4 regions of the Lysinibacillus sp. NPDC094403 genome follow, and region 3 is predicted to be linked to each of the others. Evidence: riboswitches for the same ligand, from Rfam matches in the RefSeq annotation. Region 3 holds a riboswitch; each other region holds the start of a gene.
The links. A riboswitch is a leader RNA that binds a small molecule or an ion and turns the genes downstream of it on or off. The one in region 3 is predicted to bind cobalamin.
Positions count from the first base shown of each region.

Region 1: another riboswitch for cobalamin. It lies ahead of cobT (nicotinate-nucleotide--dimethylbenzimidazole phosphoribosyltransferase); the one in region 3 lies ahead of ACQKMV_RS20830 (FecCD family ABC transporter permease).
Region 2: another riboswitch for cobalamin. It lies ahead of ACQKMV_RS12480 (ABC transporter substrate-binding protein); the one in region 3 lies ahead of ACQKMV_RS20830 (FecCD family ABC transporter permease).
Region 4: another riboswitch for cobalamin. It lies ahead of ACQKMV_RS18280 ((2Fe-2S) ferredoxin domain-containing protein); the one in region 3 lies ahead of ACQKMV_RS20830 (FecCD family ABC transporter permease).

Region 1 covers NZ_JBNNTL010000001.1:799,701-805,334, forward strand. The annotation lists gene ACQKMV_RS03590 (erythromycin esterase family protein) at 1-571, shown strand, start outside; gene ACQKMV_RS03595 (EamA family transporter) at 633-947, shown strand; gene add (adenosine deaminase) at 1,138-2,139, opposite strand; purine riboswitch at 2,206-2,304, opposite strand; cobalamin riboswitch at 3,224-3,400, shown strand; gene cobT (nicotinate-nucleotide--dimethylbenzimidazole phosphoribosyltransferase) at 3,516-4,571, shown strand; gene ACQKMV_RS03610 (trimeric intracellular cation channel family protein) at 4,720-5,325, opposite strand; gene ACQKMV_RS03615 (aminotransferase class I/II-fold pyridoxal phosphate-dependent enzyme) at 5,600-5,634, shown strand, end outside.
Region 2 covers NZ_JBNNTL010000007.1:1,574-7,207, forward strand. The annotation lists gene ACQKMV_RS12470 (S9 family peptidase) at 121-2,109, opposite strand; gene ACQKMV_RS12475 (precorrin-3B methylase) at 2,430-3,119, opposite strand; gene ACQKMV_RS12480 (ABC transporter substrate-binding protein) at 3,174-4,175, opposite strand; cobalamin riboswitch at 4,346-4,533, opposite strand; gene ACQKMV_RS12485 (GTP-binding protein) at 4,714-5,634, shown strand, end outside.
Region 3 covers NZ_JBNNTL010000021.1:12,638-18,271, reverse strand. The annotation lists gene ACQKMV_RS20845 (multidrug efflux SMR transporter) at 1-309, shown strand, start outside; gene ACQKMV_RS20840 (monooxygenase) at 421-729, shown strand; gene ACQKMV_RS20835 (heme ABC transporter ATP-binding protein) at 920-1,714, opposite strand; gene ACQKMV_RS20830 (FecCD family ABC transporter permease) at 1,720-2,766, opposite strand; cobalamin riboswitch at 2,919-3,111, opposite strand; gene ACQKMV_RS20825 (biotin transporter BioY) at 3,285-3,881, shown strand; gene ACQKMV_RS20820 (NADPH-dependent FMN reductase) at 4,042-4,584, opposite strand; gene ACQKMV_RS20815 (nitroreductase family protein) at 4,648-5,265, opposite strand; gene ACQKMV_RS20810 (ring-cleaving dioxygenase) at 5,359-5,634, opposite strand, start outside.
Region 4 covers NZ_JBNNTL010000014.1:98,529-104,162, reverse strand. The annotation lists gene ACQKMV_RS18285 (energy-coupling factor ABC transporter permease) at 1-522, opposite strand, end outside; cobalamin riboswitch at 842-1,026, opposite strand; cobalamin riboswitch at 1,382-1,568, shown strand; gene ACQKMV_RS18280 ((2Fe-2S) ferredoxin domain-containing protein) at 1,707-2,078, shown strand; gene cobJ (precorrin-3B C(17)-methyltransferase) at 2,083-3,753, shown strand; gene ACQKMV_RS18270 (sirohydrochlorin chelatase) at 3,768-4,682, shown strand; gene cobK (precorrin-6A reductase) at 4,679-5,440, shown strand; gene ACQKMV_RS18260 (precorrin-8X methylmutase) at 5,453-5,634, shown strand, end outside.

The DNA.
Region 1 (5,634 bases), on a different contig from region 3:
CCGTATCCGTTTTGCGGAGGAATATGTAGAATTAACAATTAAAACAATTATTGAACTTGAACAAGATAAATATGATTCTTATTTAAAGACAATAGAATGGCGTGATCAAGCGATGATGGAAAACCTACTTTGGTTAGCGGAAGAGGTTTATCCAACTGAAAAGTTTATAGTCTGGGCACATAATGACCATATTCGTAAAGCACAATCCGAAGTAAAGGGTTCCCCTGATTCTGTAAAATTAATGGGTGAACGTCTACCAGATATCTACAAAAAATATAGCTATGTCCTTGGTCTTTATATGGCTGGTGGTGAAACTGCAAACAATCTACGCGAACCAATGGCTGTCTTACCGCCAATAAAAGGATCAATCGAGGATATTCTTTCATCGACAAATGAACCTTACACATTTATCGACTTACGCAACCGTCAAAATGAAGTAGGGAACTCATGGATGTTTGAGCCACGCTTATCATATAGCTGGGGAATCATGGAGGAAAGTCTAGTTCCACGCGATCAATATGATGGCATTCTACTAATTGATAAAGTAAGTAAGCCAAATTATATAAAGTGAAACTTTAATCAGTGGGGACTTTCTTCATCCCCACTGATTATTAGTTGATTTAGCAGCGTTAATCCTTGCTCTTTACCTTTTGGGGACTAATGGGTTCCAAGTAATGCAAATCGATATAAAATCAATTAGTTTACTTATAGCATTGGGCATTGTACATGCTGGGATCGGCTTCTATTTGTTCTTTTTGGGAATGCGTCATCTAAAAGGGCAAAGTATAGCTATTTTAAGCTATATTGATCCACTGACATCATTAGTGATTTCGACGATGATTATAGGTGAAAAAATGGCGACCCTACAAATACTAGGCGCTATCCTTTTACTCGGTGCAACATTTCTGAGTGAAATAGATAAAACAAAGTTAATATCACAGCAATAAACGGACAGCAAGCTCCCGAAAGCCTTTTTGGCATTAGGGAGCTTTTAGTAAAGGGGAATGGAAATAGTTTTATCCTCTAAAGTCCGTTTTAATATTTCATACTCTTTTGAAGAAAACATTTTATTTATCGTATTTTCTTCGATTTTGGGAAAATGTTTGTGAATATATTCTGCATAATTTGTTGCAAAGTCTATTCTTCTTTAAATTGTGCCAAGCACCATTCTTTAGTTTCTTGGTCGGCAAAGGATGCTTCTACACTATTTAAATAAATTTGTCGATAATCTTCCTCGCTTAGATTAAATTCATTGTTAACTAAATGGATTTCTTTTGCCATTGTAGTATTTGATACGGTTCTGTTATCCGTATTAAATGTCACTTTTATTCCATCTTTATGAAACTTATAAATCGGATGTTCAGAATAATGATGAACAGCTTTCGTTTGGACATTACTTGTTGGACACATTTCAAGAACTACCTGTCTTTCTTTAACAATCTTATAAGCCTCGGCACAATCTTTAATAAATACTCCGTGTCCTATTCTTTCAGCACCCAACAGTTCAACAGCCTCTAGAACGTTTTTACCAATTCCTGTTTCACCGGCATGAATAGTGACTCTGTAGCCATATTCTTTGGCTAAAGCGATTGGATCTACGAATTTTTCACAAAAGCCTTCTTCTTCGGATGCACATAGGTCAATTGCCACTACACCTTTTCCAAGGAACTTTTTCCCCTTTTCAACCACCTCGAATGCACTTTCTACAGACATCGTCCTCATGCAGGACAGGATTATATTTCCCTTTATTTCGAAACAGCTTTCAGCGTCTCTCATCCCATCTATAACAGCTTGAATAACTTCTTCAACGCCAAGACCTTGTAATATGTGAAGTAACGGGGCAAATCTGACTTCTAAATATTTCACATTTTCCATTGTTGCATTCTCAAATAGCTCAAAAGTAATTCTTCTTAAGTTCTCCTTAGACTGCATTACTATATTAGGGAGAAAAAATCTTTTTAAATACTCATCAAGGGATTCGCATTCTAACGGAGCAATCAGCTCCTTTTGTAGTTCATCCTTATCAAAAGTGGGTAACTGAATGCCTTCCTTCTGTGCAATATCGATAATAGTTTCAGCCCTAAGGCTTCCGTCCAAATGACAGTGTAGTTCAATTTTTGGCAATGCTAAAAAGTTCATTTTTGACCTCCTGAAATAAATTATTAGATTTAAAATACAAAAAAATTCCTGACCACAAAGAAAATACAAGTATTGTACTTTCTTCGTAATCAGGAATTTCGGTTCCTGGTAGAGACCCCCAAACCATATTATTGGGGTTATACGAAATATTATTGAATTCATTAACGATTTTTAATATGATAATAAAAAAATTTCGGATTGTCAACATGGTCCCTAACACCTATAAATCATTGTGTTTATTCTAAAAGAATATTCTACCGAAAAATTCCATTCACCTTTTTCAACAAATCTGCTTCGGTAGCACAAAAAGCGATTGCTCTAATTGGACAATCGCCCTCATTAGTTTAAGTGAACTCATTCACAATATTATAAACCACATCTTCCTTTCTTGTTGACCTAGTTGTGGCAAGAATTGTAGCAGCAACTTGCATCGGAGCTTGTGAGTGGAACTGGAATAGTACCACTTTGTGCAGCTTGTATCGGTGGAGTTATTGCTTGTTTTAAAAAATAACCATTATATTCTTTAATTGAGTAAATTGAATCATGTATTTTTGCTTACTGACATACTATAAAAAACAATTAAAGAGAAAAGGAACCAATAAAACTAAAATAGAACCTATACCAAAAACAGAAATCACTTTTATCTTGTCTTTTTTTATGTCTTTCTTCAACATAACACCACCTAACGCACAATTGTAGTTAACTTAAAAAGTACATTATATGATATGTTTTACAAATTAATACTAACATTTTTTTCTGAATGTTCATACTATAGTTTGCTTATCTAGCCGCTGTTGCTTGTTGAGTTATTTGGATAAATTTGCATTTAAATTGTATGTGTAATTTTTCTAATGCTTTCAAGAATGTGTGGAGTGCACGAAATAGTACTTAAAAAAATTTAAGATATAGGAATGATTGAAGTGATTGATATCCAAAATTCTCTTTGTCAGAAGATCTTTAAAATTAATGGTGATTATCAATGTACGTAAGTTCAGAATCTATATGTAACTCAGAAACGTTGAAAAGAAATATACAATTTCACTAATATATTGACACAAAAACCACTTTGTCGTAGATTTAAAGTAATTGCATAAAAGCATTAGGTGCCCATTGCGGGAGAATAGGGAATAAAGTGAAAAGCTTTAGCGGTCCCACCACTGTAAAAGGGAGTTTCATAGAGAATGCCACTAGCATCGTTCTGGGAAGGTTCTATGAAATGTTGAAATTGAGCCAGGAGACCTGCCTATCTGCTTCGATTATATAGACGATGGAAAAGTCTGTAGTTTATTTGTTATGGAATAAACTACAGGCTTTTTATTTTTTTCTCTAAATCATTCTTCAAGTAACAAGGGGCAAAAAAGAAAGGGGAAATTTTCATGCAATTATTACAACAGACGATTCAAAACATTCAAAGTGCTGACAACAAAATGATGGAGAAGGCAAGAGAACGTATAGATGGACTTTGCAAGCCTCCTAGCAGCTTGGGGAAACTGGAGGCCTTTGCTGTGCAACTATCCGGAATTACAGGAGACCTATTTCCTGCGATTGATAATAAGGCGGTAATTGTCTGTGCAGCAGATCATGGTGTTTGTGATGAAGGGGTGACATCTAATCCACAAAATGTGACGGTCTTTCAAACATTAAATTTTCCTAGAGGAGGAACTGGTGTCTGTGCTATCGCAAAAATCACAGATGCAAAAATTGTCACAGTAGACGTTGGTGTAAAAGAGGATATTCCACATGATGCCGGTGTTATCATAAAAAAAATTAAATATGGCACGGACAATATGGCAAAAGGTCCTGCTATGTCAAGGGAAGAAGCCGTTCAATCTATTGAAGTAGGAATTGAAGTAGCTACGGAAGAAATTAAAAATGGGATAAATGTACTCGGGACAGGTGAAATGGGTATCGGTAATACAACACCGAGTGCTGCCATATTATCGGTTCTACGTGAGTGTCATCCGAATGAAGTGACGGGCTTCGGCGCAGGAGTTGGACCAGGAGGGATAGAACATAAAGTCGATGTCATTCACAATGCCATTACATTAAACAAACCAAATCGTCATGATGCTATTGATATTCTTGCGAAAGTTGGTGGGTTAGAAATAGGTGCTATGGCTGGAGTGATACTTGCTGCTGCCGCACATCGCAAACCTGTTGTTATTGATGGCTTTATTTCTACCATCGCTGCCCTTATTGCATATGAACTCGAACCAAAAGTAAAAGACTATATCATTCCTTCTCATGTCTCTGAAGAACCAGGTGCAAAAATTGCAGCCGAAATGCTTGGGGTAGAACCAATGCTGCATATGAATATGCGATTGGGAGAGGGCTCTGGTGCCGCTTTAGCATTTCCTATTTTGGACGCAGCATGCTCCATGATGAAAAATATGGCTACATTAGAAGAATCTATGTTGCTGTTAGAAAAGTAATTTTATTAACCTTCACATATTCTTAGGTGCTTATGGTTGCACGCTGTTGTGATGAATAAGGAATTAAATATAAATAATCAAAACAACAAAACAAGCCCAAATAATTGATATTTGGGCTTGTTATTATGCAGCGATGTAAGGAAACAAGCTATGCTCGATGTAACTTCCGCAACGGTAATCGCCATCTCTTCGTATATGAAAGTATTCTTAGTACTGTGATCACGCCAAATAATACATATAAAAAGATATCCCCGGAAAATAGTTGAAGTCCAACGATTAGCCCGGCTAATGCTGCCCAAACACCATAGACTTCATCACGGAGGACTAATGGTTGTCGTCTAGCTAATAAATCACGAACAATTCCACCACCTGATCCTGTTAAGACAGCAGCAACAATAACCGCACTAATAGGCATATCGAGCTTCACAGCATATAGGGCACCCTGAATCGCGAATGCTGATAATCCAATAGCATCAGTGAAATTGCCCCAGCGATGCCAATGCTGAATGAGTCGATGTGGAAAAATGAAAAAAATTGTAATTGCTGCAATAGCAATTTGGAACATCATATCTTGCCCCCACAGTGTTGTTACAGGTAAACCTATAAGTAAGTTTCGTATAGCTCCACCACCGAAAGCAGTTACGATACCGAGTATATATACACCGAATAAATCGTATTCTTCCTCCATTGCAATTATTGCCCCGGAAATAGCGAAGGCAATTGTTCCGATGATACTAAAAACCTCCCAAGCCAACCCTTTCACCCCTTATGTGAATAAATCATTTCATGTTGTAGTAGATTACATACTAGAAAACTTTAAAGTTACCTTTTTGTATCTAAAAGTTTTGCAAAGAAAAGCATCGAACGAATTATCAGATACTAAGTATTCTATTATAGTAGGACATACTAGATTTAGTCCGAAATTTAGCTTAGCGCATAATGTAATTAGAAACAATAGCAAGTTTTGCAGGTAAGCTCACAAATTGTTAAGATAAGATTTGAACAAATGTGAAATGGAGAAGAATATAATGACTTTTACAACCAATTTAACTGAAGAAACAAT
Region 2 (5,634 bases), on a different contig from region 3:
GACTGCACCGTAAGTTGAAGAGCAACAATCTTTACGAAAACAGCCTTTGTTAAACAAGGCATGTAAAAATACTAGATGGCCAAAGAAATATTTTCACTTCTTTGGCCACCAATATTTCTCTTATAGATATTCCACAAACCAATCCCTAATATATTCTAATCTATTGATTCTTAACGTTGGTTTTCCGCTTCTAGAAAGTTCATGATTAGATTCAGGGAAGCGAACAAATTTTGTTTCTTTTTTACGATGTTTTAAGGCGATAAATAATTGCTCTGCCTGCTCAATCGGACAGCGATAGTCTTTTTCGCTGTGTAAAATTAACAGTGGCGTCTCCACATTGTCTACATATTTCAGGGGCGAATGATTCCATAGCTTCTCTATATCGTCTAGTCCCGCTTGGATTTGCCAGTCATTGAAGTAGTAGCCGATATCACTTACACCGTAAAAGCTAATCCAGTTAGAAATGCAACGTTGCGTAACAGCGGCTTTAAAGCGATTTGTATGACCGACAATCCAGTTTGTCATGAAGCCCCCATAGCTCCCACCTGTAACGCCGAGACGGTTTTTGTCAATGAAATCATAATGCTTCAATGCATAATCAACAGCGGCCATTAGATCATTATAATCATTGCCACCATAATCACCACGAACCGCATCAACAAATTTTTGACCGTATCCATGGCTTCCACGAGGATTCGTATAGAGAACTGCATAACCTTGAGCAGCAAGGATTTGGAATTCGTTAAAATAGGAGTTGGCATACATAGCGTGCGGACCACCATGAATTTCAAGAATAAGTGGATACTTTTTCCCTTCCTCATAGCCAATAGGTTTCATCATCCAGCCGCTTACTTTCCAGCCATCTGCCCCTACATATTCAATTGCTTCTGGAACAGATAATTCTCTCGTCTTTAAAAATTCTTCATTTACTTTCGTAAGCTGTTCTTTTTCACCAGTATTTAAATTTACGTAAAAAAGATCGCCAGGATTTGTAGTAGTGCTGATTGCAACTACCGCTCTATCATTTTTATGATCAAGTGAAAAACCATAGACATACTGATCATCATTAATAGCCGGATATAATTCGCCAGATAGATTGCCAAAATAAATAGCTGTATTTCCGTGATCAGTTACTTGGAAGTAAAAGCTTTTATTATCCTCCAACCATTGGACGCGCGGAGCAACAACACCTTGAAGGAAATCACCGACAACAAAATCACCAACAGGAGCGTCAAATTCACTCGTTACACATGTCGTATTGTTATTTTCCAAATCATATATCCAGAGCTTTGCTTGTGTTGCATTTTCAAATTCTCTTTCATTTCCAACATAAGATACGTAGCGGCTATTCGGTGACCATGATGTTTGGTAAAACACCCCTGTTCCTTCTGTTAGCTTGCGACCATGTTTCGTTTCTAAATCTAATAAGTAGATATCACATATGAATGAAAAGTCTTGATCCTCTGTTAAGTCCGCAATGTAAGAAAGATATTTACCGTTTGGAGACCATGTACCAAGCTGTAAATTATGTTTCCCTTCCGTAACTAGCTCTAATTCACCAGATTCCAGGTTGACGATGGCAATTTGAGAAAATTGCTCCATATCAATAAACCCAGCAACATCTGATTTATATTTCATCTTTTCTACTTCAAGTGGTTTTAGTTCTTTGTCTTCTTTCTTATCATTTTCAGCTTTATCATAAATGCTATCATTTTTTCCTAACTTTACTGAGAAAGCTATATTCTTACCACATGGAGACCAAGTAGGCGATGTCGCACCGTTTTTACAATTAGTAAGTTGTTTCGCTTCCCCACCTGCTTTAGAAAGCACAAAAATTTGTGGCTTGCCATGTCTCGTTGATACAAATGCGATTTTACTGCCATCTGGAGACCAAACAGGTGAATTCGTTTTATCTTCACCAAATGTCCATTGTTGTGAATTTTTTTCATTTAAGTTTATGTAAAATAAATTAGACACGTAGTCCTTTTTCTTCTCATCAATACGAGTCTCTACATACACAACTTCTGTTCCGTCAGGTGATACTTGTGGATCTGACACGGATTTTAATTGGTATAGATCTTCTGGTTTTATCCCTTGTTTCGATGTCATATTTTATATCCCCTTTGTGCTGAAATTTCATTACTTTGTAGAATATTTCGACGCCCTAAGTATTATTCCTGCTTTTAAAGAAGAAATTGTTTTTTTATCCCAGAGAGGATTTTACAATAGTATGTAGTACAATTAAAAAACCGTAGCTGCTTCGCAATAATTACGAAGAGCTACGGATAGAATTTATTTCAAGATTGATTCTGGGATAAGTGGTTGTTCACCCATTTGAGTAACGACATAAGCATTTTATCGGGTAGAACAAGATGCGGATGAAGCAGCTCGTCGGACGCTCCCAGGTAAGTACTCAGTCGGTACGCAAATCACACTCCCGTTTTGATGGTCTTACTTTTTAACATTTCCCAATAATCCTCAGAATTTGTTCTGCGATAAAATTTATAAAAAGGTTCATTCGGACGTGCATGTTCCTTATAGAGCTCAATGATTTGCTTTAAAAAATCTTCAATATGCTCCACTCCTACCCTTTTTGCAAACAGAGTCCCGGCTTGTGCATTCGGACCCATTGGCACTGCCCCTAAATAGACATCAAAGCTATCCTTTTGGTAGACAAGCCCAATATCATCATAAACCGCATTATAACAGGCAGAGGCACAGCCATTTACATTTAAACGTAATCTTGTTGGGACAGTTAACCCTTCTAATGAATGATATAGCTGTTCAGTAATTGGGGCTGCCTCCATCTTATCACCATCGCAAAAATCACAAGCCTTCATAGCCACACTTGACCCTTGCTTTGCCACATACAGACCAGCGTCTTGTAGCTCTTTAGTTGCATCTGTTACATCTACTGTTGGAATTGATAATATTATACTGTAAGATGCGGAGTATTTGATTGCACCAGTTTCCCCTACAACCTTTGCAATTGTTTGAAATTGTGCCGGAGAATAATGCTTATTAATAATACCTGGGCTTACGGCAAGACGAGTAAAATCTCCATTATTGTTTAGTTTTGCAAATGTTTTGTCGGGTATATTTTTACGAAATGCATTCATAAATAATTCTCCTTATGAAAAGAGAGCTAGCAAAACGCTAGCCCCATATTTTTTCTAGTTTTCAAAGTTATCCGGATAGAAGCCTTTTGCCAAAATTTGAATAGCCTCTGCAGCACGAACCCCTTCTGACGCAGCAGAAAGCGGTAAGATCACAAAGCGTTCTTTTTTTACAGCTTCCGTTTCTTTTAAAGCTGGATCATTTTTTAAGAAATTAATTTTTTCTTCCGCCGTTGTTTCTCCGTAATCAACGACAACAATAACTTCTGGATTTCGTTCTACTACATCCTCTTTTGACACCGTAGTCCATCCTGATTCCACATCACCAAAAATATTTTTACCGCCAGCAATAGTTACAAGCTCATTCATGAAGTTTTGGCCAGCGGTAAAGACATCTTTATCACCACTGTCAAACACTAAAACACGTAGTTCTTTTTCATTTTGCGGTAATTTCGCACGGACAGCATCTACATCTTTTGTCATTTGCTTAATTAATGCTTCTCCACGATCCTCAACGCGGAAAATTTTTGCGATATTTCGAATATCTGTGAAAATATCTTCTAAAGTTGGTTTCGTCATATTTGAGGCAGTATGTAAATAACTGTGAATCCCTAATGCCTCAAGCTCTTCCTGTGTACCAACACCTTTCTCTCCAAAGGCGCTTTTCCAACCACCGTATAAAAAGTCTGCTCCTGCATCAATTACTTGCTCCTTAGAAGGATACTTTTCAGCTATTACAGGCACTTTATCGTAGGCAGCTTGCAGGGGCTCATAAATTTTATCATCTAAGTATGCCGTCCCTACCATTGAATTTTCTAAACCTAAAGCCAGCATAATTTCTGTTACGTGTTGATTTAAGCTAATCGCTTTTTTAGGTGCTTCCTTATATACTTGTGTTGTTCCATTATTTTCAATTGTTACTTCTGTCGTTTCAGCTTGTGATGGCTCAACCTTCTCACCTTTTGCTGCAGATTCTGGTTTGTCCTTTGAGTTACACGCGCCTAGTACAGCGATCAATGCTATAGCAAAGACAAACCACAGGTGTTTCCATTTCTTCATGTCCTCTTCTCCTTTGTTGTTAAATATATAGAAAGAAATCAATAGACTTCTTTACTACCAAGTTCGGTTTTAGAAAAGGGCATAAAAAAAAACCCCTTGTTTCCAAGAGGTTAGCATAGTGAAAGAAAGGTTCTTCAACCTGTTCACTATCCCCATCCTCGTGGTTTAAGTAAAAAAAATACTAATTGGCAGGTATCCTGGCTTAGGTTCATCATCTATACCCCTTCCCATAGCGTTGGCTACAGTGGCATCTCGTATAGACTCCCCATTTACAGTTGCGGGACAGCATCGGATTTGCACCGATTTCCCTTTTAAGCAAATGACAAAGATCATTTGCACCAATAGGTCGTTTTTATTTTGTTGTAAATGATATTGAAAGATTAGTAGATTCAGAATCTCATGAAAATATTAAAAAATATAATCATAAATATATTAACACTATTCAGACATAAATACTAACTATTTTTATACGAAATATTTTTCAATCCAATTCTGTTACAATGTTGATAAATGAATTAATAGAAACGAGGATTTTTTTATGCATGTAACAATTGGAGTACTCGCTCACGTTGACGCAGGAAAAACAACATTTTCTGAGCAGTTACTATTTCATACAAACAGTATTCAAGCCCGCGGGCGAGTAGATCACCAGGACACATTTCTAGATAATCATGAATTAGAGCGTCAGCGAGGCATTACAATTTTTGCGGAGCAAGGTCGCATGACGATTGGAAACGATACATATACGTTAATCGATACACCAGGACACGTCGATTTCTCCCCAGAGATGGAGCGTGCCATTCGAGTTATGGATTATGCCATTATTATTGTTAGTGCGGTTGAAGGAATACAAGGTCATACTGAAACAGTGTGGCAACTTTTACGCCAATATCACGTCCCAACCTTTTTCTTTATCAATAAAATTGACCGTGAAGGGGCAGATGTTAAAGCCGTTATGGCACAGCTTCATAAGGATTGCTCTGAGGATGTACTACTCGTAGATGAACCGCTCCGTTCCGACTATGTTCCTTATTCGATGATGGAATGGCTTGCCGAACGTGATGAGCAGCTTTTAGATGCTTTTCTTAATGAGACATTGGATAGCTCTAGCTGCCTTTCTCATTTACAAACGATGATTAAACAGGAAAAGGCCTTTTTGTGTTTTACTGGCTCTGCCTTAAAAGATATTGGGATAAAGGAATTCCTAGCACAGCTTCCCCTACTTACAAAGACACATTTTCATAACGATGCCCCGTTCCAAGGTGAGGTGTTTAAAATTCGTCATGATGGACATCAACGTTTAACTTTTTTAAAGGCATTGCAGGGAACGTTGCATGTGCGTGATGAATTTTCATTTGGAAATGTAACAGAAAAAGTGACTGAAATTCGGCAATACAATGGCAGTCGTTATGAAACAGCTCAAGAGGTCGAAGCTGGGGAAATTTTCACAGTTAAAGGG
Region 3 (5,634 bases):
TGGTTACTTGTTTTATTAGCTGCAATTTCAGAAATTATCGGTGTTGTAGGTTTACGCTTTTATAGTCAGGAAAAAACTATACGTAATTTATTAATATATGCGGGCGGCTTTGGAATGTCCTTTGTGCTTTTGTATACATCCTTTAACTATTTACAGTTAAGCATTGCCTATGTAGTTTGGGTTGGAATTGGTACAGTTGGTGCTGTTCTCGTAAATATTATATTCTTCGGGGAGTCTAAAAATATGAATAGGATTATTAGTATCATTGCTATTATCATTGGTGTGGCAGGATTGAAAGCAGTATCTTAAATTATTTGGCTCCTGTTCTTTGTGTTGTGGACCAATATTGGAAATTTACTTTTCGTTGAAACTATATTTTATAATTACTTATATAAATGAAGAGAAAAGGAGTTTTGCTGAATGGTTTATTTGTTACAAGTTAATTTTACAATGGACAGTCCTTTTGGTGATGAAATGTCTGAAGGATTTAAAGATTTAGCCCATAGCATTAATGACGAAGAAGGAATCATGTGGAAAATTTGGACTGAGGATGCGGTAGCTAAAGAAGCTGGTGGTGTTTATTTATTCGAGACGAAGGAAAGTGCTAAAAAATATTTAGCCATGCACTCTGCTCGATTAACAAGCTTTGGGATAACAAATATTCGGGGTAAAATTTTTGAAGTTAATGAAGCCTTATCTTCTATTAACAATGGTCCTATCCATAAATAACAGGCGTATCTGTTATTACAGATACACCTTATAGTGTTGAAATACAAAATGGGCAAGAAAATCTTTGTGAATGTTGTGGCGCTTTAAATAAGGGTGGTTTCTGTTCCAAACTATTCGCTTTCGCACAAAAAGCATCGCGCTTAGTCGGAACGGAAATCACCCCTCGTTTTGCCGAAGAGCCATATTTTATTTATGTAGTTTTTAAAGCTTTCTTCGTAAATTGCTCTGAGACATACGTTAAATAAGGCTTCCCTGTAAGTGGATGTGTTTGAATATCAGCGTATACACCAAAAACATCTTGTAATAATGCTGGTGTAAGTACTTCTTCTGGTGTTCCAAAACAAACAATTCGACCTTGCTGTAAAACATAAATTTGATCACAATACATGGCTGCAATGTTTAAATCATGTATTGCTGCAACAACTGTTAAATGTAGGGTTTGAATTAGATCCATTAGCTGCAATTGATGCTGAATATCTAGATGATTCGTTGGCTCATCTAAAATAAGCACCTGTGCTTGCTGAGCGAGGGCACGAGCAACCATCACACGCTTTTTTTCTCCACCCGAAAGAGTGCTAAAGCTACGTTTCTCTAAATGAGCGATACCTGTTTGGTTCAGTGCATCTTTTACAATTTGAAAATCTCGTTCCTGATCAAGCTCGAATAGTTTTTTATGAGGTGTTCTTCCCATACTCACTAAATCATGTACGGTAAAATCGAATACGACCGGCGTTTCTTGACTCACTACTGCTAAATTTTTCGCAATACTTTTACTCGATTGCTTTAAAATATCCTGTTCATTTAATAAAACTGTTCCACTTTCTGGTTTTAATAAACGATACATATTCTTTAATAGCGTTGACTTCCCACTACCATTTGGACCGATTAACCCAACAAATTGTTTTTCCTTTATTTGTACACTTACTTCATGTAATATGCGTTCATCAGAAATGGAGAAAGATACTTGTTTCGTCTCTAATGACATATGCTTTAATCTCCTTCACCGAATGAATAATTGTTACTACGTAGCAACCAAATGAAAAATGGACCTCCGCAAAAAGCCGTGATAATTCCAATTGGCATTTCCTCCGGAGCAATTAAAATTCGAGCAAGTGCATCTGCCCAAACTAGGAAAATCCCTCCGAATAATGCACTAATCGGTATAACATATTTATGGTTTGAACCTACAATTAACCTTACAATATGTGGAATGATTAAGCCGACAAATCCGATTGAACCACTTACAGCAACAAGCACACCTGTTAATAATGAAACTAATAAAATAAGCTGTATACGAAATTGTTGTAAGTTAACCCCTAGTGTGACCGCTGCTTCTTCCCCAAGAAGTAATAAATTTAGATTTCGATAGTGGAGCCATAACAAGGCAAATACTACAATAAAAATAATTGTAGGAATTAAAAGATTACTCCACTTCGCACCAGCAAGGCTTCCTAGCATCCAAAACATGACTGCCTTCATTCCGCCCTCTTGTTTCGACGTCATTAATATAAAATTTGAAATAGCAGATAAAATAAACGACACCGCCATCCCTGAAAGTAAAAGTCGAAAGACAGAAACTCTACCGCCAACACGTGCTAAGAAGAAAACTAACGTCATTGCTGTCAGAGAACCTATAAATGCAGATACGGAAAGAGCATAAACGCCAAGAAATGAAAAAGCACCTAAAATGATGACAGCTGTGGCCCCAACCGTTGCACCAGAAGAAATCCCTAAAATATATGGTTCGGCAATTGAATTACGGACAAGAGCCTGAATAGCTGCTCCTGCAATTGCCAACCCCGATCCAACAATAGCAGCGAGCAATACACGCGGAACTCGTATTTGCCAAATAATAATTTCCTGTGAACGACTCCAATCTTGCTCGATTGAGTTTTGTACAATTGGTATTTTGGAAAGGATAACCTTCCATACGTGAATTGGCGTAACAGAAACCGATCCAACCATTATGGCAATTGTCATTGAAATGATTAGTACTAAAAGAAGAGCCATGGATAGTAGCATAATTTTTTTATTCATCTGTTTATTAACTCCTAATCATTAATAATAGACTTAATGAAGATAAAAAAAGGGTATTCTATGCAAAATACGCATAGAAATACCCTTGATTAAACAAAGTCAGAAAGATATCCTTCTACTATTGTCCGTAATCGCTTTCATCCTCGTGGGCATTACAGGAATCACTAATTGGCAGGTCTCCTGGCTTCGAATCAATGTACCTATGATTGCCTTCCCATTCTAGAACAGTGGCTATTACATCATAGAACTCCTCGTTACAGTTGCGGGACAGCGTCGGATTTGCACCGACTTCCCTTTTAAGTGACACATTTTACAAGATGTCACACCATTAGCATTTAATATTTTAAAATTATGACGATTCTATCATATATTTTAATAGTTAGCTATAACTATTAGTTATTTAATCATCTTAAGCAGGATAAAAACTTTTGTGTTAACCGATTTAAATAATCAAGTTGACACAAAAGCTTTATTTTTTTACACTATTATTATCAACATTACTTTTTAGGGGTGAAATAATGACAACAGTTGCGCAACATACTCATCACAAATTAAGAACAGTAGATCTTGCATACATTGGACTATTTTCAACATTGATGATGATAGGAGCTAATATCACGTCTATTGTACCTTTCATGATGGTCGGTGGAGTACCTATCACATTGCAAACATTTTTTGCTATTTTAGCAGGGCTTATTCTTGGTAGTAGAAAAGGGGCACTCGCTTGTACTGTTTATATGTGTATCGGTTTAGCAGGTGCACCTGTATTTGCTCGTTTCGGTGGAGGCTTTGGACAAATTTTAAGTCCTACATTTGGTTTCATTGTCTCTTTTATATTAGCTGCATATGTCGCGGGGCTTATTGTAGAACGCAGTGGAACGAAGAAAAGCTATGTAGTTGCTGCATTAGTTGCAACAGCTATTAATTATTTACTAGGGACAAACTGGATGTACTTTGCCTATAAGCTATGGGCTAGTGCTCCTGATGCTTTCACTTATAAGATAGCATGGCTTTGGATGATGCCTCCTTTACCAAAAGATATTATTTTAGCTATATTTGCAGGTATTTTTGCATACCGCCTTCAAAAGGTGTTAAAAATAATTCCGATTAAATAAAAGCTTATCACCATTACGAGGGGTTGATTTCCGTTCCGGCTGGGCGTTTTTCTGATTGTCCTATTTGTCGCTTGGCTCTTCTATCCGTCGCTCTATCTTAAACCCAATAAACCAAAATGCCCCATAAGTATTGTTATACTTATGGGACATTTTTTTATTTTTAAACGTATTTTTTCATCCAGTTTAAGAAGTTATCAATTACTACATCTAGGAATTTGATAGTGCCTTCATCTGTTAGATTGCCTTCTGTATCAAATTTAGTGTGTACTGCTCCAATATAAACATCATTACCACTTAGTAATGGTGAATTTACTCCAGGTGAGAATAAAATATCTCGTAAATGTAATTGTGCTTTAACAGTACCTAAGTTACCCATTGATGCTCCCATCATAAATGATGGCTTGCCAATCATTACTTTATCAACTCGAGATAACCAATCGATGGCGTTAACCATAACACCTGGTACTGTACCGTTATATTCAGGCGTCAACCAAAGAACCGCATCTGCCTCTTTTACTTTTGCTTTAAAATCAAGTACAGGTTGTGGTGCTTCATTTTCGATATCTTGGTTATACATTGGTAAATCTTTCAAGCTTAATACTTCAAGATCAAATTTCTCTGTATAATGTTTTTGAATAAATTTTGCTAATTGCATATTATAAGATTCTTTACGGATACTACCTACGATTGCTACTACTTTCATAATTGCTTCCTCCTAAACATACATTAACTTTATTATTTATAAACAATTCTATTTTATACCACCCTAATAATAGGTAGCAAATTCCTCAACTGGTTTACGATAACCACGCAAGCGACGACTACTTTCTTTTTCTTTACCTATTGTTATTATTAGTGCAATTTCATGTGTTTCCGGAACATTAAAAAGTGCTCTCATTTGTGGTTGATCAAAGCCGATCATTGGGCATGTATCCCATCCACGATTTTTCGCTGCCAGCATAAATAACATAGCTGAAAGTGAAGCGTTACGAATGGCTTCCTCCTTCATAAATTCCTCGCCACGTTCTTCATAAAATTTCTTATTATCATCAACAAGATTTTCTAACTCACAAGCAGTAATAATGCCTAAGTCTACCATCCCTTGATTAAGGTTAGCAGTATTTTTATATGCTTCTTTATCCCCTAGGACAAGTATAACCGCTGAGGCCGAGTGCACTTTATATTGCCCGTATGCTGCTTCTCTTACTTTTTCTTTTTTTTCTTTATCTAATACAACGATGTAATTGGCATGTTGTAAATTAAAGGCGGACGGAGCAAGCTTAACATCCTCCAAAATGGGACGTATATCTTCTTCACTCATCTTGATATCCTTTATAAAATTATTCGCAGAACGACGCTTATCTATTAGCTTTGAAAACTCCATCTAACTGACCTCCAATTATCATATAGCTGTTACGAGTATCTCATTTCCATTTAGCAGAGGCTTGTATTTCTCTACTGAATGGAGTGAAAGATATTACTCATATTCTTTATCGAACATAGTCGTACTTCTTACAGTGTCAATAGGTCGAACAAGCTCTTCAATTTGTGCACGCTTTGTCTCTAAAAATGGTGGCAATGATAATTTTTCACCTAAAGTTTCAAAAGGCTCATCCCCCATAAATCCTGGGCCATCAGTAGCTAGCTCAAATAAAATCTGTGGTGCTACTCGTGCATAAAGCGATTCAAAGAAGTGACGATTTACATAACCAGAAGTATGGAAGCCAAAGCCTTCAAATCGTTCAGTCCATTC
Region 4 (5,634 bases), on a different contig from region 3:
TAAATCACCAAGCATTGCTGCTAAGAATACGGCTACTGAAAATGATAACCCCATTTTTTGAGAGCCCTTAAAAACATAATAAGCAATAATAGGACCAGCAATTGCCATAGAAAAGGCATTAGCACCTAAAGTTGTAAGTCCACCATGAGCTAAAAGTAAAGCTTGGAATAATAATACGATTGTCCCGATAACACTCATCGCTAATGGTCCAAAAAGAACTGTCCCAAGCCCAACTCCTGTTGGGTGTGAGCAACTTCCTGTTACAGAAGGGATTTTTAAAGCTGATAGCACAAAGGCAAAGGCACCCGAAAGACCTAATATCATTTTTGTTTCAGGATTTTCATCAATGGTTTTTCGAATAGAACGTAATCCTAAAATAATAAATGGAATTGATACGACCCACCAAAAAATTGCCCATTCGATTGGCAAAAAGCCCTCCATAATATGCATCGCAAATGCACGATCTGGCACGAATAAAAATGCCAATAAGAAATAACTAAGCTTCCAACCTGAGAATTTCAAAAATCTCTCCTCCTCACATTAAAATTTTTCGAATTAGTATGCGATCGATACAATTTCGCCTTGGCGTAATTGCGTCCGGATTTTGAATTGTGCAAGCACAATTCATTCCTTTCAAAATCCGTGACATCCGCCGGAGGCTTTTTTTCATTCATTAGGTGTTTTGGTCCGGCTGGAACCATATCTGTACTCATCTACTACCTTGAGATGGAGTCTCTTCTAAATGAAAAAAAAGCACTTCTCCGTTTGTGGAAAAGTGCATAGCTAAAAAAGCAAATAAGTTCTAATCTGCTAAGCCGCACACCCATCCTCGTAGGTTGAAACGATCACATATTTTTCGGCAGGTCTCCTGGCTTTAGTTCAACGTTTTATAGGCCTTCCCATCCTTTGGACAGTGACATAATCTATAAAACTCCCTAGTACAGTGGCGGGACCGCGCCGGATTTAAACCGGCTTCCCTTTTAAGCGAAATGCTGAACAATTCGCACCGAAAAAGATGAAGTTGTGAGATTTCACGACAAAGTGTAACATGATGTTCCATAAATATGCTATACTTTTTGTGAAAAAATTTTTAATTTAGTCTCTATGTCGAAAATTCGGATAAATAGAAAAGGAATGTCACATTTTTCTAAAAATAATTAATAAAAATGTCACAAATTAAGAAAGAAATATTGAAATTTTAAAAAAATAAGCTATGATAGAAACAGTTTTATCAAAATCAATTATGCCACGGCATAATTGCGTCCGGAATCGGCTTTGTGCTTGCATAAAGAACTCCTTTCCGATTTTGTGACATCCGCCGGAGGCTTTAACTTCTTTCAGCGGATGTTTGGATACTTGCTGAAAGAAGTTAAAACTAAATTCATATAAAACGTCCATAAGTGCTTGAATATTTTCAAGATAATAGGGAATTCGGTGAAAATCCGATACAGCCCCCGCTACTGTAATAGCTGATGAAATCGCAAAGGCCACCATTTATAAAAAATGGGAAGGTGCGAAAGTAAAAGGAAGCTTAAGTCAGGAAACCTGCTTATGTGATGCTGCATGCAAACTTTTCGGAGGGAGAAGTTGAAGCGAAAGCGAGTACTCTTATATATTCGTTTTTATTTGGCTTCTACTAAACCTTTACTCTTCGTCTAGAGTAAAGGTTTTTCTTTTTCCTAAAAGCAAATGAGGGGAGAACGATTATGACAACATGGAATTTAGAGGGGATGAAAACGCATCTCTTTATTTGCAACGGTAGTAGCTGTATGAAAAAAGATGCAGAGGACATTACACAGGCAATCCGTGATGAAATACAATTGCTAGCACTTGATAAGGAAATACATACAACGAGGACCCGATGTAATGGCAGGTGTAAGGATGCTTGTGTTGTCATTGCTTATCCTCAAGGGAATTGGTATCGCGTGCCGACAACGGAGCATGCGAAGGCACTTGTGCAAGATCTAAATCATGAAGCGTTACATAATGAGCATGTCTTTACATTGCGTGAAGGTTCGTTACAACGTACAGCACAGACAACAGCCATTAAAGGTATTGAAAAGGTGAAAGAGGGGTAACAAAATGGCGCAAAAAGGTAAGATTTTCGTAGTTGGCTTTGGCCCTGGAGATTTTAAACATATTACGAATCGTGCTGTGGAGGCACTACAACAAAGTGATATGATCATAGGCTATAAAACTTATGTTGAACTTATTCAGGATTTAGTTAGCGCAAAGTCGATTATTAGTACTGGTATGACAGAGGAAGTTTCGCGAGCACAGGAAGCTGTGCGCCAAGCGGAGGCTGGAAGTATTGTATCTGTTATTTCCAGCGGTGATGCTGGTGTTTATGGAATGGCAGGATTAGTGTATGAGGTTTTAATCGAGCTAGGCTGGACGGAAGCAACTGGTGTCGAGGTAGAAATTGTTCCAGGTATTTCTGCTATTAATTCGTGTGCAAGTTTACTAGGTGCTCCGATTATGCATGACGCCTGTACCATTAGTTTAAGTGACCACTTAACGCCTTGGAATTTAATTGCAAAGCGAGTAGAAGCAGCAGCAATGGCGGATTTTGTTATTGCACTTTATAACCCAAAAAGTGGACGTCGTACGAGACAAATCGTTGAGGCACAACGAATTTTATTAGAATATCGTTCACCAGATACGCCGGTTGGACTTGTGAAAAGCGCATATCGTGACCGTCAGGAAATTACGATGACGACTTTAGCAGAAATGCTTGAACATGATATCGGCATGTTAACTACAGTTATTATCGGGAATTCAACAACATTCTTCTACGACAATAAAATGATTACGCCACGTGGTTATCAGCGCAAATATACACTTGGTGAAGAAAAACAACCGTTACGACCACATCAACGACTTAAGGAAGAAAATGAACCATGGGCGATGAATCAAGAAACAGGAGCAGCGCGTAATGATTTTGCGACAGATCCTAATGCCAATCGTATTAAGCCCAGTTTAGATATAACACCACAACCAAAGTCTAAAAAATCGTCACTTGAATTGGCGACAGCTGCTCTTGCAATGGTGAAGGGAACGAGCGCTGTGAAAGTAACACCTAAGCTCGTTCAACAAAAAATCGAATCTGTTTTTGAATTAGCTGTTAGTCCAGGAGTAGCCAATAAGTTTTTTACTCCTCAACAAATGATGACGTTAGCTGAGGTAGTTGGTGAGGAAGGAACGATGGAGTATACACCTGACCATCAAATTCATTTAAAAATTCCAACGTCTGAACCTGAAGAGATTACAGCAAAGCTTCGTGAAGTGGGCTTTTTACTAGCACCACTTGGTGACGTGTTATCGTTAAAGGCTTGTGACTTCTGTTATGGAGAAAAGTACGATTCGATTCCGTATGCTGAAGAGATTCAAGCAAAGCTTGGTGGTATGTCGTTACCGAAAACATTAAATATTGGCTTTAACGGCTGCGGTATGGCGTGTTATCGAGCGGTATTCGATGATATTGGAATTGTTTATCGTAAAAGTAAATTTGATGTTTTTATAGGTGCCAAGCCGGTTGGTCGTACAGCACATGCGGCCCAGCCAGTTGTGGAGGGGCTAGAGCCTGAACAGCTCATACCACTTATCACCGACATTATCGAAGAATATAAAGCAAATGCGCATCCAAATGAACGTTTGTTTAAATACTTCAAGCGTGTGAAAAAGATCCTACATTTTACGTATCAGGATATGTCTTCAAAAATAAAAGTAGAGCCAGCTCCATGCGGCGACTAGTGAGGAGTAATGAGATGAAAGCAATTTTATTTGTCGGCCACGGGAGCCGTTTAGCTGCAGGAAATGATGAGGTACGCACGTTTATCGAGCAAATGACACCTCGCATTGATGATAACTTTTTAGTAGAAACATGTTTTTTAGAGTTCGCTTCGCCAAATATTGAAGAAGGTATTACGAACTGTGTGAAAAAGGGTGCTACAGAGGTACATGTAATTCCGATTATTCTTCTTCATGCTGGACATTCAAAACTACATATTCCAGCAGAAATCGAACATGCACGTGAGCATTATCCAAATATAACGTTCACATACGGTCAAACAATCGGAATCCATGACGAAATATTCGCTATTTTAGAAGACCGTTTAGCAGAAATCGGCTTTAATGCTGAAGAAGAACATCAGGATACTGCCATTTTATTAATTGCAAGAGGCGGCAGTGACCCAGCTGCAAATGGTGATTTTTATAAAATTACACGCCTATTATGGGAAAAACTCCCGGTTCAGTATGTAGAAAGCGCTTTTATGGGTGTTACAGATCCACGTGTTGAAGAAGGAATTGAGCGCTGTGTGAAACTTGGTGCTAAAAAAATCATTATGCTACCGTACTTTTTATTCACAGGTATCCTAATGGAACGTATGAATGGTATGTGTAAGCAATTTAACGAAAAATATGCTGACTGTGATATTCAAATTGCCAACTATTTTGGCTATCATGAGCGTTTGCAAAATGTGCTATTAGAGCGTATTGAGCAAGCTGTAAATGGTACATCAACAGGTAAGCAAGATTTAGAAAATTATCGTGCTTATGCGGCAGTGCATGGACATGCGCATCATCATCACCATCACGATCATGACCATGACCACCATCACCACGAGCATGATCACGACCATGACCATCATCACCACCATGAAGAGGAGCCAGTGAAATGATTTTCATGTTAGCAGGGACGAGCGATGCTAGGAATCTAGCACTTGAAATACAGTCAGCAGGTTATGCTGTGACGGCTACGGTCGTTACTGAATCAGCCGCTTCAAGCCTTGCAGAAGTAGGCCTTCCTCATTTAGTCGGTCGATTAACGGCGGAGGAAATGGCGACGATTATCACAGAGCGAGGGTACCGTTTAGTTGTAGATGCCTCTCATCCATTTGCTGAAGAAGCTTCAAAAAATGCGATGGCGGCAGCTGAGCAAGCGAATGTTCCGTATATTCGCTATGAACGTGCACATGAGCATTATGCCCATTCACTAATTACGGTTGTGAAAGATTACCAGGAGGCAGCCCATTTAGCAGCGGAAAAACGTGGTGTCATTATGCTAACGACGGGCAGTAAAACGCTGGCGACTTTTACAAAGGTGTTACATGGTTTAGAAAATACACGAGTAATTGCGCGTATGCTTCCTCGACTCGATAATATGGAAAAATGCGAAGCACTTGGTGTGGCACAAAGAGATATTGTTGCCATACAGGGACCTTTTTCAAAGGAATTAAATGAAGCCCTCTTTCGTCAATATGATGTGACATTGATGATTACAAAAGAAAGCGGCAAGGTTGGCTCGGTGGATGAAAAGCTTGAGGCTGCCCTTGCATGTGGCATTGAAACAATTTTAATTGCAAGACCAAATATAAAATACGGACAGCAATATTCTACATTTGAAGATGTATTACAAGCTGTACAAAACACACTTTAGGAGGCAATACAAATGGACTTTAAAACAGATTTCAAACCATTAACAGTAGACCCAGATAAAATTTACGATTACAGTTTCTCTATTATTGCAGAGGAGATGGGCGAGCATAATTTCTCAGAGGATGAGTGGAAAGTAGTACGTCGCATCATTCATGCTTCTGCTGACTTTGAACTAGGACGTAGCGTAATTATTAC